One region of the Shinella oryzae genome, then DNA from elsewhere that is predicted to be linked to it. Evidence: riboswitches for the same ligand, from Rfam matches in the RefSeq annotation. Region 1 holds a riboswitch; the other holds the start of a gene.
What was found. Region 1 has a riboswitch for cobalamin ahead of K6301_RS08600 (CbtB domain-containing protein). Riboswitches for the same ligand answer to the same signal wherever they lie in the genome.

Region 1 (7,873 bases):
GCCTTGGGCCGCCGGTGCCTGATGTCTGTCAGAGAGCGGCCTTGACCTTCTCGGCAACCTCGGGGCTCACCCACTTGGTCCACATATCGGGATAGGTTTCGAGGAAGTACTTCGCCGCATCCTCGTTCGTGCCCTGGTTTTCCGTCATCCAGGCGAGAACCTTGCCGACCGTGCCGTTGTCCCACTGGCGGGTCTTCATGTAATCCATGGCGACGCCCGCCTTTTCGGAAAAGGCTTTCGTCACGACGGTGAAGACGTCGGAGGTCGGGTAGGAGTTTACCTTGGGGTCGGGGCAATCGGGAACGGCCGTGCAGGCATCCCAGTCGGCCTTGTTGTGCTCGACGCCGAAGGACAGGCGCGTCATCTCGTACTGACCGAGAATGGCGGTCGGCGCCCAGTAGTAGCCGAGCCAGCCGGTCTTCTTTTCGAAGGCGTTGGCAATCGAGCCGTCGAGGCCGGCCGCCGAGCCGGTATCGACCAGTTCGAAGCCGTCGGCATCCGCGTTCAGCGCCCGGTAGAGGTTGGACGTGGATACCTGGCAGTTCCAGCCGGCGGGGCAATTGTGCACCGCGCCCTTCGACGGATCTTCCGGCGCCGGGAACAGGTCCGGATGCTTGAGCGCGTCCTGCACGGTCTTGATGTCGGGATGCGCGTCGGCCAGGAATTTCGGTATCCACCAGCCTTCCACGCCGCCTTCCGACAAGAGTGGCGCAAGCTGGATCAGGCGTCCCTCGGCGATGGCCTGGTCGAGCGGCGTGCGCACGGCGTTGACCCACATTTCCGGCGCGACGTCAGGTTCGCCCTTTTCGTTCATGGAGGTGAAGGTCGGCATGGTGTCGCCCGTCACCAGGGTGACGTTACAGCCATAGCCGCTTTCGAGAATGATCTTGTCGACCTGTGCGGCGACGCCGGCCGACGCCCAGTTCATTTCGGCGATCGAAACATCGCCGCATTCTGCCGCCTGGGCGGACCCGGCAAAGCCATAAAGGCCGGCGGCGAGGATAGTGGAGGCAAAAAGCTTCTTCATAGGATTTAAGACCTCCCAGTCTTGAGATGCAGCGTTCATCCCGGAAGGCAGAGCAGGTTACTGCGTTGTCCCGACTGCCCGGTCTCAGTGTTCGGCAGACGAGGGAATGCGATGCCAGGTGAGGCGAGCCAATCCCCCTGCTGCAAGGACGTCGAGCTTTTTTTGTTCCCCGGCGTAACCCTGTCACCGGCGATCCGTCTGCGTACGTCACGGGGCAAGCCTACGGGTTCTTGTTGAGAAATCAACCGCCTGAGAGGCAGGCACGGGCTGCATCGGGCGCTAGCCATGGCCGGAATGCTGAAAAACAGGTGTTCTTGCCGTCGAAAAAATGGGCGTTTGCTCCGGTGCGGGCAAATACTCGTAAGCGATCCGTCCCGGGAACGCCGCTTCCTGTTCGGAAGCAGACAGATCGTGTCCGGATTGCGCCGTTTCGCCCCAGCAGTCACTTTTTTCGCGGTTTTATAAAAAAATCGCGATTCACCTTTGCTTAAGGTCTCGATAACCGTCCGGTAACGATGTGGCGCTATTGATCTTCCCACGGCGGGGGACACTGCCGAACGCTCCGGAAAAGGTATTGCGTACCGGGGTGACTGGGCTCCGATGTGTTTTTGTCGGAAGCCGCCATGCGTATTTTGGCAAGCCGTGCACTCCCACCAGGGGTGCACGGCTTTTGCGTTTTAGCGATCCGGCAGGCAATAAAAAACGTCGCCTCCCGGAGAGAGGCGACGCTGGATGCGAGCGGGACCTGACGTCGCGCTCGAAGGATCAGCCGATGTTGCGCGTGCGGATGACGCCGAGCGGGCCGAGCGGCGCATCCATGACCTCGTTGCGCACGCGCGACTGGTTCTGGGGAGCGACGCCGTTCCAGGCGATCTGTACGAAGTTCGGCTTGCTGAAGATAAACAGCATGGTCTTTGTCCTAAAAATCCGAAGCCACGCGCCTCGGCTGTCTGATGTCCCTCATATAGGTGCGCCGAAGAGAAAAATCAGCGTCGTTCACGGCGCAAAATGTCGCAAAACGGATAGCATCCCAGCTATGCCGATCTTGCATGGCATGCTGTTGCGGAAATACATCGGAGCACCGGGCCGGATTGCGGCAAAATTGCGGTAAATCAGGGCTTTCCGGTGGCGAGACGCGGTGATAGGAAAAGCGCCATGACAAGAACGATCATGCTACAGGGCACCGGCTCGGATGTCGGAAAAACGGTACTGGTGGCGGGGCTCTGCCGCATGGCCGCCAACCGCGGCCTGACGGTGCGTCCGTTCAAGCCGCAAAACATGTCGAACAATGCCGCCGTTTCGGCCGATGGCGGCGAGATCGGCCGCGCACAGTGGCTCCAGTCGCTTGCCGCGCGCGTGCCCTCCAGCGTGCATATGAACCCGGTGCTGCTCAAACCGCAGTCGGATGTCGGCAGCCAGATCGTCGTTCAGGGCAAGGTCTTCGGGCAGGCCAAGGGGCGGGACTACCAGGCGCTGAAGCCCAAGCTCATGGGCGCAGTGATGGAGAGCTTCGAGACCGTATCGGCCGGCGCCGACCTCGTGGTCGTCGAGGGCGCTGGCTCGCCGGCGGAAATCAACCTGCGGTCCGGGGACATCGCCAATATGGGGTTCGCCACCCGGGCCGGCGTGCCGGTCGTGCTGGTGGGCGATATCGATCGCGGCGGAGTCATCGCCTCGCTGGTCGGCACCCACGCCATTCTGCCGGACGAGGACCGGCGCACGGTCACGGGCTATCTGATCAACAAGTTCCGGGGCGATGTCACGCTGTTCGACAGCGGCATCGCCGAAATCGGCCGCTTCACCGACTGGCCTTGTTTCGGCGTCGTGCCCTGGCTGAAGGATGCCGCGCGCCTGCCGGCAGAGGATTCCGTCGTGCTCGAGCGTCTGGCGAAGGGTGGCGGCGGGGCGCTCAAGGTCGCCGTGCCCGTGCTGCCGCGCATCGCCAATTTCGACGATCTTGACCCCTTGAAGGCTGAGCCGCAGGTCGATCTCGTCTTCGTGCGGCCGGGGGAGGCGCTGCCGGCCGATGCCGGCCTTGTCGTCCTTCCGGGCTCGAAATCCACCATTTCGGACCTGCGCGATTTCCGCGCCGCGGGCTGGGACCGGGATCTTTCCCTTCATGTGCGCCGCGGCGGGCGCGTCATCGGCATTTGCGGCGGGTATCAGATGCTTGGCCGCCGCGTGACCGATCCGCTCGGCATCGAAGGCGGCGAGCGGGAGGTCGAAGGGCTCGGGCTGCTTGCGGTCGAGACGGAGATGGCGCCGGAAAAGACCGTGCGCAACAGCGACGCCCGCTCCCTGCAATACGATGTGCCGCTCGAAGGCTATGAGATCCATCTCGGCCGCACCACGGGGCCGGATGCGCTGTGTCCCTCCGTCAGCATAGACGGCCGGCCGGACGGCGCGGTCTCGCCGGATGGCCGCGTGATGGGAACCTATCTGCACGGACTGCTCTCGAGCGATGCCTACCGGGCGCGGCTGCTTGCGGATTTCGGCATCGAGGGCGGCGGCTTCGATTACCGGGCCGGCGTCGATGCGGCACTCGACGGCGTGGCGGCCGAGCTTGCAGCCGTGCTGGATCCGCGCTGGCTCGACAGCCTTATGGGCACCCGCTGATTAAACCGCCGGCCTGAAACGTTCAGACATCGGGTTTCTCCACTGCCGGTCGCGGCCGCACCAAAGTTGCGCCTGATTTCGGTGCAAGGAGGGACACTATCATGCCCGCTCTGCGGGTGCCGACGCCGTTGTGCGATCCGAAAGGGTGATTTGATGGGTTCTGGACCTCTTGCTCGATCTGTTCTGGTGGGCCTTGTCGGGCTGTCGCTCGCCGGTTTTCCGGTGGCTGCCTTCGCCCAGACGGCTAAGGAAACCACCAATGCCGGCAAGCGTTGGGAGGAAGAATTCGCCTTCTGGCAGAAAGCCTCCTCCGGCAGCGATGTCACGCAGTTTGAAAACTACCTGAAACAGTATCCCAACGGCACGTTCGCCTCGATGGCGCGTCTGCGCATCGCCGAATTGAAGGCCGCGGGCAACGCGAAGCCGGCCACGACGGCGTCCGACGATGCCGCCGCCAAGGCCAAGGCCGATGAGGCGAAGGCCGCCGAGGAGGCCAAGCGCGTCGCCGATGCGGAGAAGGCCAAGGCGGAGGACGCCAGCAAGGCCGCCGAGGCCGAGAAGGCGAAAGCCGAAGCGGCGAAGGCCGAGGCGGCCGCTGCCGCAGCCAGCAAGCTTGCGTCCGAAAAGGCCGCCGCCGAGGAAAAGGCGAAGGCCGAAGCCGCAGCCGCTGAAAAGGCGCGGGCAGAGGAAGCCGCCCGCCTCCAGGCGGACCGGAAGGCGGCGGATGAACGCAGGCTGGCGGCCGAGAAGGCTGCCGAAGCCGAGCGTGTGAAGAAGGAAGCCGCCGCTGCTGCCGAAAAGGCCAGGGCGGACGAGGCGGCGCGCGTGCAGGCCGAGGCAGAGCGCCGCAAGGCCGACGAGGCCGCCGCGGCCCAGAAGGCCCGCGCCGAGGCCGAGGCGAATGCCCGCGCTGCCGAAGCCGCGGCCGCCCGTGCCGAAGAAGCCAAGCGGCTGGAAGCGGAAAAAGCCGCGGCTGCCGAAAAGACCCGGCTGGAGCAGGAGGCGGCAGCCGCCCGCAAGCTGGCCGAGGAAAAGACGCGCGAGCTGGAGCGCCTGAAGGCGGAGGCCGCCAAGGCTGCGGCGGAAGCCGAGGCCAAGGCCGCCGAAGCCTCTCGCCTTGCCGCCGAGGCCAGGAAGCGTGCCGAGGAGGCCGAGGCCGCCCAGAAGCGCGCCACCACCAGCGGCCCGGCAACGGCAACGAACGACAACGCGGAAGCCGACAGGCTCGCTGCGGCCAAGCGCGAGGAAGACACGTTCCAGAAGGCGGTGGTATCCGGCTCTCGGCAGGCGTTCCAGGCCTATCTCGACGCCTATCCGCGCGGCCGGTATGCATCGGATGCGCGCGAGCGGATGGCTGCCCTCGCGACCACGCCGACGCAGAAGGCGGAAACCGAGCGCCTGGTCGAGGAGCGCCCCGTCGTCGATCCGCGTGAGGCCTATATGGAGCGCTCGACGCGGATTCAGGCGCAGCGCTGGCTGAGCGCGCTGGGCTACAGCACCTATGGCGCCGATGGCGTCTTCGGCCCGCGCACCCGCGCGGCGATCGCCGCATGGCAGGGTGCGTCCGGCTACCGCGCCGATGGCTATCTTTCACGCCGGCAGTTCGCCGCCCTGCGCCAGGCCGCGCAGTTTGCCGAGGCACGCCAGGCCAGCCGCGAGCGCCGCTACCAGCGCGAATACGATGTGCTCGAGGGCCCGGTCGACGGCTATTACGATGGTCCTTACTACAGCGATGACGGCTACTACCGCCGGCGCGGCGGCGTGGTGATCATCCCCGGCTATTGAGTTTGCGACGGCCGGCCGGCGTTTTCGGCACAGGCCATGCCGCTGGCTGTCGATTGACTTGTGGCGGCCGGCGGCATAATCATCCGACTATTGGATGGTTCTCTGGTCCGGAAACGGACCGGTGAGTAAATGGGAATGTGACGCGGCGGACCCAATCAGGGCGCTGCAATCACGGCCGACCCCGCGACTGTAGAGTAGCGAGGGACGCCCATCCGGAGGGAGGAATTTCGCGGGTAAGAGGGCAATGTTGTCCTTGAAGCGCGAAAGGAACACCGACCGGAAAAGCCACTGGGTGGCATCACGATAACCGGGGCTGGACGCCTCTTCTTCTACGAATCGTCCGCCTGCGTGATGCGAAAAGACCTGGGAAGGTGAGGGCGGCCCGAAGGCGCTGATGCGCCGGACGCTGCGAGCCAGGAGACCTGCCAGCCAATGAGGGCATATCGCCCGACCTGGGGAGGGGCTTCCCCGATGCCTGCACGGAGGTTGTCATGGCTGTTTCCAATACGTCTTCTATCACGCTTTCCGCGAGCGATCGCCTTGTCGCCGGCGTTCTCGCGCTGCTGCTCGGCGGGTTCCTCGTCTTCGGCGCCGGCCTTGCGAATTCGGCCGTGCTGCACGACACCGCGCACGATACGCGTCACTCCTACGGCTTTCCCTGCCACTAAGGAGTTTCCGATATGATCGTTCGTTATCTCCTGGCCGCCCTGGTGGCCGGGCTCTTCTCTGGCGTCCTGATGACGGCCGCCCAGGAGGCCCGCGTCGTGCCGCTCATCCTTCACGCCGAAGAATTCGAAGGCGGCGATGAGGCGGCACCCGCCACCGAAGGCACCACGCCGTCCGCCGATGGCGCTGCCGCGACGCATGAGCATTCGTCCTTGGGCGCCGTCATCCTCAACGTCGCAGCTTACCTGTCGCCCGTCTCCGTTGCCTACGCTCACGACGCCGAAGGCCATGAAGAGGGTGGCATCATGTTCGGCATGAGCCGGTTCTCCGGCACGCTGCTGGCCAACCTCGTGACGGGAGCAGGCTTCGCGCTGCTGCTTGCCGGTTTCAGCCTTGTCTCCGGCCATCCGATCACGGTCGCCAACGGGGCGCTGTGGGGCGCTGCCGGCTGGCTTGCCGTGCATATGCTGCCGGCCATCGGCCTGCCGCCGGAACTGCCGGGTTTCCCGGCCGCGGACCTGACGCAGCGTCAGATCTGGTGGGTTGCGGCGGTCGTGCTGTCGGCGGCGGGGCTCTACCTGCTGTTCCTCAGGCCGGGCATCGTGGCCAAGATCGCCGGCGTGGTGCTGATTGCCGCGCCGCAGGTCTATGGCGCGCCGCAGCCGTCGGACATTTCCAGCGCCGTTCCGGCCGTTCTCGGTGCGGAGTTCGCCGTCGCGGCCCTTGCCACGACGCTGTTCTTCTGGATCGTGCTCGGCCTTTCGCTTGGCTTTGCCAACGAAAAGATCGCCAAGGCTGCCTGATATGACGCTGACATCGCCCGGAGCCGTCCTGGTTCTGGGCGGTGCGCGTTCCGGAAAATCCACTTTTGCCGAAAGGCTGGTCGCCGAGACCGGCCTTTCGCGTCATTATATCGCCACCGGCCGCGCCTGGGATGACGAGATGCGTGAACGCATCGCCAGGCACCGGGAAGACCGCGGCGACGGCTGGGAAACGCATGAGGAACCGCTTGCGCTCGCGGCCCGGATCGCCGATGTCGCGCGGGCTGATCGTGCGGTCCTCGTCGATTGCCTGACCCTCTGGCTCGCCAATCTGATGCTGGAGGAACGCGACATCGCGCAGGAATGCGCCGGCCTCCTGTCGGCCATCGCACAGGCGCCGGGCCGTTTGGTCTTCGTTTCGAACGAGGTCGGCCTGGGCATCGTACCTGAAAACCGCATGGCGCGCGACTTTCGCGACCATGCCGGGCGGCTCCACCAGCAGGTGGCGGCGCTCGTACCGGAAGTGTATTTCGTTGCGGCCGGACTGCCGCTGAAAATGAAGGGTTGAGCCATGCTGCAACAGAAGATCCCCGCCACCGTTATCACCGGCTTTCTCGGGGCCGGCAAGACGACGATGATCCGCAACCTCCTGCAGAATGCCGGCGGCAAGCGCATCGCGCTCATCATCAACGAGTTCGGCGATCTCGGCGTCGACGGCGACGTGCTGAAGGGCTGCGGCGCGGAGGCCTGCACCGAGGACGATATCATCGAGCTCACCAATGGCTGCATCTGCTGCACCGTGGCCGACGACTTCATCCCCACCATGTCGAAGCTGCTGGAGCGGGAGAACCGCCCGGACCATATCGTCATCGAGACTTCTGGTCTCGCGCTGCCGCAGCCGCTCGTCGCCGCCTTCAACTGGCCGGAAATCAAGACGCAGGTGACGGTCGACGGCGTCATCACCGTGGTCGACAGCGCCGCCGTCGCGGCCGGCCGTTTCGCCGACGATCATGACAGG
Region 2 (7,873 bases), 780 kb from region 1:
GTCGGCACCGCCTATATCGCGCTGTTCAACTATCTCTTCGCCAAGAAGCACAACGGCACCTTCATCCTGCGCATCGAGGATACGGACGCCACGCGCTCCACGCCGGAGTTCGAACAGAAGGTGCTGGACGCGCTGAAATGGTGCGGCCTGGAATGGTCCGAAGGCCCTGACATCGGCGGACCCTACGGCCCCTACCGCCAGTCCGACCGCAAGGACCTCTACCGTCCCTTCGTCGACAAGATCGTCGAGAGCGGCCACGGCTTCAAGTGTTTCTGCACGCCCGAGCGGCTGGAGCAGATGCGCGAGGCCCAGCGCGCCGCTGGCAAGCCGCCGAAATATGACGGCCGCTGCCTGCATCTCACGGCGGAAGAAGTGACCAGGCGCGTCGAAGCCGGCGAGCCGCATGTCGTGCGCATGAAGATCCCGACCGAAGGCTCCTGCAAGTTCGTCGACGGCGTCTATGGCGAAGTCGAAATCCCGTGGGATGCGGTCGACATGCAGGTCCTGCTCAAGGCCGACGGCATGCCGACCTACCACATGGCCAATGTGGTCGACGACCACCTGATGAAGATCACTCATGTGGCGCGCGGCGAGGAATGGCTTGCCTCCGTGCCGAAGCACATCCTCATCTATCAATATCTCGGGCTCGAGCCGCCGGTCTTCATGCACCTGTCGCTGATGCGCAATCACGACAAGTCGAAGCTGTCGAAACGTAAGAACCCGACCTCGATCTCCTATTACTCGGCGCTCGGCTACCTGCCGGAAGCGCTGATGAACTTCCTCGGCCTGTTCTTCATCCAGATCGCCGAGGGTGAGGAATTGCTGACCATGGATCAGCTCGCCGAAAAGTTCGATCCGGACAACCTGTCCAAGGCCGGCGCCATCTTCGATATCCAGAAGCTCGACTGGCTGAACGGCCGCTGGTTGCGCGAGCAGCTGACCGAGGAACAGTTCACCCAGCGCGTGCTGGAATGGGCCATGGAGAACGACCGCGTCCGCCAGGGCTTGAAGCTTTCGCAGTCGCGCATCTCCAAGCTCGGCGAACTGCCCGACCTCGCCGGCTTCCTGCTGAAATCCGATCTCGGCCTGACGCCGGAGTCCTTCGCCAAGGTGAAGTCCACGCCGGAAGAAATCCTCGAAGTGCTGAACCAGGTGCAGCCGGATCTTGAAAAGATGCCCGAATGGACGGTCGAGAGCATCGAGGCGGAACTGCGCGCCAGCGCCGACAAGCTCGGCAAGAAGCTGAAGGTCGTCGTCGCCCCGCTCTTCGTCGCCGTCTCCGGCTCGTCGCGCTCGCTGCCGCTGTTCGACTCGATGGCCATTCTCGGCCGCTCCGTCGTGCGCCAGCGCCTGAAGGTCGCCGCGCAGGTGGTAGCCTCGATGGTCGGTAGCGGGAAGTAAGAAAGAGGGGTTCCCCCTCATCCGCCTGCCGGCACCTTCTCCCCGAGGGGAGAAGGGGCATATGGCGCCCACGACACACTCCAGTCCCCTCTCCCCTCTGGGAGAGGGCCAGGGTGAGGGGGTAGCCAGGGGCGGTGTTTTGCAATTAATTGCGCGGCAAGCGCCGCAACAGAGTTCGAAAAAATGACCGACACGAAGACAGAAACCGCCCTTTCCTCCGATCCGACGGAAGTCCGCCGCCAGAAGCTCGAGCAGCTGCGCAAGACGATCGGCGATGTCTATCCGGCGCATTTTCATCGCACGATGACCAATGCGGAACTGGCCGACAAATACGAGACGCTGGAACCCGATACGGAAAGCGGCGACGTCGTGACGGTCGCCGGCCGCGTCTATTCCTCGCGCAATTCCGGCATGTTCATGGACATCCATGACGCCTCGGGCAAGATCCAGATCTTCAGCCACAAGGATACGACGCCGCAGGAGGCCCGCGACCTGCTGCCGATGATCGATATCGGCGACATCATCGGCGTGACCGGCACCGTGCGCCGCACCAAGCGCGGCGAGCTGACGATCAACGCGCAAGAGATCGTCATGCTGACGAAGACGCTGCTGCCGATGCCCGAGAAGTGGCACGGCGTTTCGGATGTCGAGATCCGCTACCGCAAGCGCCATCTCGATATCATGACCAACGAGGAATCGAAGCTGCGCTTCCAGCAGCGCTCGAAGATCGTCTCAGGCATCCGCCGCTTCATGGAAAACGACGGCTTCATGGAAGTCGAGACGCCGATGCTGCACTCGGTGTACGGCGGCGCGACGGCCGAGCCCTTCAAGACGCACCACAACACGCTGAAGCTCGACATGTACCTGCGCATCGCGCCGGAATTGTTCCTGAAGCGCACGCTGGTCTCCGGCCTCACCGACAAGGTGTTCGAGATCAATCGCAACTTCCGCAATGAGGGTGTGTCGACGAGGCACAATCCCGAATTCACGATGATGGAGTGCTACTGGGCCTATGCCGACTACGAGGACGTGATGGACCTCGTGGAACGCCTCTTCGCCGAGCTGGCCGTCAAGATCCACGGCTCGACCGAATTCGCCTATGGCGACAAGGAGCTCTCCTTCAAGGGCCCGTTCAAGCGTGTGCCGATGCCCGATGCCGTCAAGGAAGCCACCGGTATCGACTTCCTTGCCATCAAGACGGACGAGGAAGCCCGCGCCGCCGCCAAGGCGGCCGGCTTCGAAGTTGAAAAGGACTGGACCTGGGGCGAGTGCCTTGCCTTCATCTTCGAGGAGAAGGTCGAGGGCACGCTGATCCAGCCGAGCCATGTCACCCATTTCCCGAAAGACATCTCGCCCTTCGCCAAGGAAGTACCGGGCGAGCCGCGCCTCGTCGAGCGGTTCGAGACCTATTGCAATGCCTGGGAACTCGGCAATGCCTTCTCCGAACTGAACGACCCGGAAGAGCAGCGCGCCCGCATGGTCGAGCAGCTCAACCAGGCCCATGCCCGCGGCGAGAAGGACAAGCAGCTCGACGACGAGTTCCTGGATGCGATCGACCAGGGCATGCCGCCCGCCGGCGGCCTCGGTATCGGCGTGGACCGCCTGATCATGTTGCTCACCAACGCCCCGTCGATCCGCGACGTCATCCTCTTTCCGGCGCGCCGCGCAAAGGCGGACTGAGGCCGGATCACAATCCGAAAACGCAAAGCCCCGTCACCGGTCGGTGACGGGGCTTTTTATCGAGATCGCGCAGCGCTGGCTTACGCTTCGATGGACACGTCGCCGATCGGCCGCGAGCAGCAGGCAAGGATATAGCCTTCCTCGATTTCATCATCGAGAATGCCGCCATTGTGGTTCATCTCGACCTCGCCGGAAATCTTCATCACCCGACAGGTGCCGCACAGGCCGCCTTCGCAGGCCGCGCCGATACGCACCCCGGCCGAACGCGCCGTCTGGAGGATCGTCTGGCCGGGCGGGCATTTCGCGTCCTTGCCCGCCATGGTGAAGGTGACGGTCGAGACCGCGTTGGCATCGACCTCCTGTTCACCCGCACCCGCGCGGATCGCGATTTCCTCCGGCGCCGGCGCGGCCGCCGGCTGGAAGCTTTCCTCGTGGTAGCGGTCCATGTTGAAGCCGCAGACCTTGAGCATGTCGCGCACGCCACGCATGAAGGGTTCCGGACCGCAGCAGAAGACGGTGCGATCACGGAAATCCGGTGCCAGCAGCGACAGCCGGGCAGCATCGATGCGACCGCGCACGCCGTGCCATCCGTCGCGCGGATTATGGCCTTCCACGACGAAGCCCAGCGACAGGTTGGGCATCTGGGCCGCGAGACATTCGAGCTCCGCCTTGAACAGCAGGTCTTCCGGCTTGCGGGCGCAGGTGACGAAAGCGACGTCCGATTGCGGGCTGCAATCCGACATCCACCGCGTCATCGACATCATCGGCGTCACGCCGGAGCCGGCCGAGATGAAGAGGTACTTTTCCGCGGGATAGCGTACGAAGGAGAAATCGCCGAGCGGGCCGAAGGCCTTCAGCTTCATGCCGGGACGCAGATGATCGAACATCCACCGCGTGCCGATCGAACTCTTCTGCGCCTTCACCGTCACGGCGACGGAGAAGGGACGCGAAGGGGTCGAAGACAGCGTATAGGTCCGCATGACCGGATCGTCTTCCGAGACCGGCAGTTCCAACGTGACGAACTGGCCCGGCAGGTACCGGAACCAGTTGTCACGATCGGAACGGAAGGTAAAGGTCATCACATCGGCCGTCTCCACCGTGACGGCAATGCATTCCAGCATATGCTGGCGATCGTTCCACGGCTGGAGTTCGTCGAAATGGCGGAAATCGCTCGTGACCGTCATGTCAGGCGACCCGCGACAGCGGCTTCTTGGCGCCGTCGAGCCGCTCCACCATGAAGTTGGTGTACCACTCGACGAACTGCATCACGCCGCCCTCGTCTTCGGGCGAGTAGGGGCCGGGCTGGTAGGCCGGCGAGCGAATGCCGAAGGCGTTTTCCTCGACGATCCGGCGGTCCTGGTCGTTGGTTTCAGTCCAGACATGCGTGAGCTCGTCGAGCCGGTAATCCACGCCCTCGACCGCATCCTTGTTGACCAGCCACTTCGTCGTGACCTGCGTCAGCTCGGGGCCGAGCGGCAGGACGCGGAAGGTGATGGCGTGATCGGCCAGCACATGGTTCCAGGTCGTCGGGTAATGGAAGAGCAGGAGCGTACCGATATGGCTTTCCAGCACGTCGCTCGACAGCGGCCGCTGCACGGCGCGCGCGCCGGACATGGTGTAGCTCTCGGCATCCTGGATGAGCGGCATGCGCGCGGCGCGGAACTGGCCGGTCGGCGAGATCTTGAACTCGCTCGGCAAGCCGGCGGCTTCGCACTTCGCCCAGTGCTCCGCGATGACGGGGTCATCCTTGGCGCCCTGTACGCCCGTCGCGCTCGGCGCTTCGGGATAGGTGCGGCAGAGCTCCGGATGGTTGGCGGCGCAGTGGTAGCACTCGCGGTTGTTTTCCCACACGAGCTTCCAGTTGCCCTTCTCGATGATCGTGCTCTCGAAGGCGACCTTCGTCTCGCCAAGGCGGTGGCGGGCGAGATAGGGATCGACGAGATTGCGGAAGGGCGCGAAATCGGGCGCCTCATCGGCAAGGCAGATGAAGATATAGCCGCCGACCGTCTGGCAGTGGATCTGCTTCAGGCCGTGCTGGGTCTTGTCGAAATCCTCAGCCATGTGGCGCGCGAAGAGCAGCGAACCGTCGAGTTCGTAGGTCCACTGGTGGTAGGGACAGACGAGCTTGGCGGAAGAGCCCTTGTTCTGCGTGCAGACGCGCGAGCCGCGATGGCGACAGGAATTGTGAAGGGCACGAACGGTGCCGGTCCGGTCGCGGGTGACGACGACGGGATAATCGCCTACCTGCACCGTGAAGTAGTTGCCGGACTTGGGGATCTCGCAATCGTGGCCGATGAACAGCCAGTCGCGGTACCAGATCGTCTCAAGATCGAGCTTGTAATAGTCGGGGTCGATGTAGAAAGCCTGCTCGAGGCTGTGGCCTTCGCGCCGGTTCTTGAGCTTGCGGAGCACGTCGCTGTGAATGTCCATGCCGGATCCTCAGAATATCCAATAATTTGCCGAGGCGCGCTGAGGAGACGGCATCCGGGCGGCAAGCCGCACGGTCTGCACGCTTCCCGGCCGCCCGCCGCAGCCAGTCACGATCGTTACTCCAGGCTGGTTTCCGGGCTGAGGAGTGTCCTTGGCCGGTCATGATCCGCACAGAAAGCCTCGCGGCTCGCCTGGGACCATGCCTTCCGGACCTGGTGCAGCGCCTTCCCGGACCTCCCGTCCAGTGGCTTCCTGCTGCACCTTGCTCCAACACCGTTGCGGGGGCAGCGCCGGATTTAAACCGGCTTCCCAATTCTCCACCCCTCCCTTGGAGGCGGGCACCTTGAGTGTTCTTATCTAACCGCAAGAAAGACCGGGCGGCACGCCGGAAAACGACATGCCATCATGTTTTGACGACAGCCCCCTTTGCATGGGCCCTACCTGCATTGCTCTCATTAAGTTAAAGGTTTCAATGTGATGCGCCTAATTTTGCGGCGCAATGCGTATAGTTTTGGCAGCAGGCGGCCGCGTGACGGCAGGTTGTCATATTGCGACCATAAAGGATGCACCTGGAAAAGGCACCCTGTCGGAAAGGAAAGCTTAACGACGTTTCCATACTCTTTCGTCGATAAAGGCACGACGATGGGGTGCGACGGGTGCAGCAGACAGGTTTCCGATACTACGACGCTGTCGCCTTCAAGCGCGCGAACCCGCCCCGGTCCGCGCATACCGAATTCCTGCGCACGGGGCGGATCGATCGCACGCCGACCTGGAGCGCTACCGAAAAACGTTATCTCAGCTACGAAGAAGTCGCCGAGCGTACCGGCCGCAAGCTGGAACGGGCCGGCAGCATCACGCACGGCCGTATCAACCGCTTCCACCAGTCCATCCAGTTTCCCCGCCTCATCTTTCACCGCACGCTCGCCGGCACGCCGCATCTCGGCTACTGCCATATCACCGTCGCCAAGTCCCGCTTTGCCGAATTCGAGAATGTTCAATGGGCCTTCTACATGGCCAATTTCCAGGCCGAGATCGGCGCCGACAGCGACCACGGGGAGCAGTTCTTCGATAGCATCTCCCGCAAGCCGGGCCGCATGTACTTCGCCGTCGCGATCACGCCTGCGGAAGAAGCCGGACGGCTCAGGATCGACAACAAGATACGCGGAAACGGCGTGCTGTTCCGCACCGATGACCCGAAGCTGGCGATGAAGAACGTTCTCATGCTTAGCGCAGGCAACGAGGCGCTGCGCAAGATCATCCGGGCGATGTAGCCGTAACCGGCAGCGCCCGGTGGCTCAGGACGCCCGGTAGATCATCCAGTCGCGACCGGAAGCGGCGGATTCGCCCGGTCCGTGCACGACGACCCTGTCACCGCCGCCAGCCCGCGCCTCCGCCAATGCCTGCTCGCAGGCCGATGACAGAGCCAGCGCGCTATCGGCCCGGTCGGCCATGCAGACACCGGCTGACAGGGTGAGATGGCCGAGATTGCGGCCCGTGCGCGGATCGCGCAACGCCACCGTCTCGAACGTATTGCGCAACTGATCGATGAGCCGCAGCATCTCCGCTTCGTCCCCTGTGTGGAACAAGAACCCGAAGCGCAGGCCATCGAAACGCACCGCGAGGTCTTCACCGGGGAACACCTGGCGAATGAGCCCGCCATAGAACGTCACAAGGTGATCCGAAAGCGCTTCGATCTGCGCGGGAGAAAAGCGCCGTCCCGCATCGACCTCGGCGATGGCGACGCCGCACAGCATGGGCAGTTCGGGATTGGCATAGACGCTGGCAAGCGCTTTGTTGAAGGCCCGGCGATTGCCGAGTTTCGTCGGCGGATCGATGAACTTCATCGCCTCGAATTCCGCCATCTCCTTCTGGATGCCGTCCATGACGACCGATTGCGCCGCGACCTTCTTCGCCATTTCAGCCGTATGCGTGACACGCAGCTCTGTTGCCCGCTGAAGGGCCTCGAGCGAACTGCCGAGCGCGCCTTCGCCCATGCCGCTGGCATTGCGGATCACCTGCGACGCTTCGCCGATCAGGCGGCCATAGTCGGAAAGCGAGGCGCGCTCCTGACCGAGCAGGTCCATGAAGTTGGCCATCTCGTTGGTGATAGCGCCTGCCGAGCGCTGCAGCACGCTCGCCTCATGCTGATGCGGCAGGTATTTGCGCCCGAGTTCGTCGAGCCCCGCCTGGGTCTTGTATTTGCCGAGCGCGATGAACTCGCGCACGAGATCGGGATTGTTGCCCGCATAGGCCTCATAGACCAGCTCGTAGTTTCGCGGCAGGCCCTCGATGCCCATCTGCTTCATGGCCGTCGCAACGCGCAGCGCGACATCGATCGTGGAGGATTTCTTGTGTGTCATCA

Region 2: it holds a riboswitch for cobalamin, as region 1 does, so the genes downstream of both, K6301_RS12290 (aromatic ring-hydroxylating oxygenase subunit alpha) here and K6301_RS08600 (CbtB domain-containing protein) in region 1, are expected to answer to the same signal.

The regions. Positions count from the first base shown of each region.
Region 1 covers NZ_CP081987.1:1,732,191-1,740,063, reverse strand. The annotation lists gene K6301_RS08620 (ABC transporter substrate-binding protein) at 29-1,027, opposite strand; gene K6301_RS08615 (hypothetical protein) at 1,793-1,936, opposite strand; gene K6301_RS08610 (cobyric acid synthase) at 2,183-3,643, shown strand; gene K6301_RS08605 (peptidoglycan-binding domain-containing protein) at 3,797-5,428, shown strand; cobalamin riboswitch at 5,507-5,872, shown strand; gene K6301_RS08600 (CbtB domain-containing protein) at 5,920-6,096, shown strand; gene K6301_RS08595 (CbtA family protein) at 6,109-6,897, shown strand; gene cobU (bifunctional adenosylcobinamide kinase/adenosylcobinamide-phosphate guanylyltransferase) at 6,899-7,423, shown strand; gene cobW (cobalamin biosynthesis protein CobW) at 7,427-7,873, shown strand, end outside.
Region 2 covers NZ_CP081987.1:2,515,383-2,523,255, forward strand. The annotation lists gene gltX (glutamate--tRNA ligase) at 1-1,401, shown strand, start outside; gene lysS (lysine--tRNA ligase) at 1,585-3,081, shown strand; gene K6301_RS12285 (FAD-binding oxidoreductase) at 3,162-4,265, opposite strand; gene K6301_RS12290 (aromatic ring-hydroxylating oxygenase subunit alpha) at 4,267-5,511, opposite strand; cobalamin riboswitch at 5,619-5,872, opposite strand; gene K6301_RS12295 (DUF6656 family protein) at 6,168-6,782, shown strand; gene K6301_RS12300 (diguanylate cyclase domain-containing protein) at 6,807-7,871, opposite strand.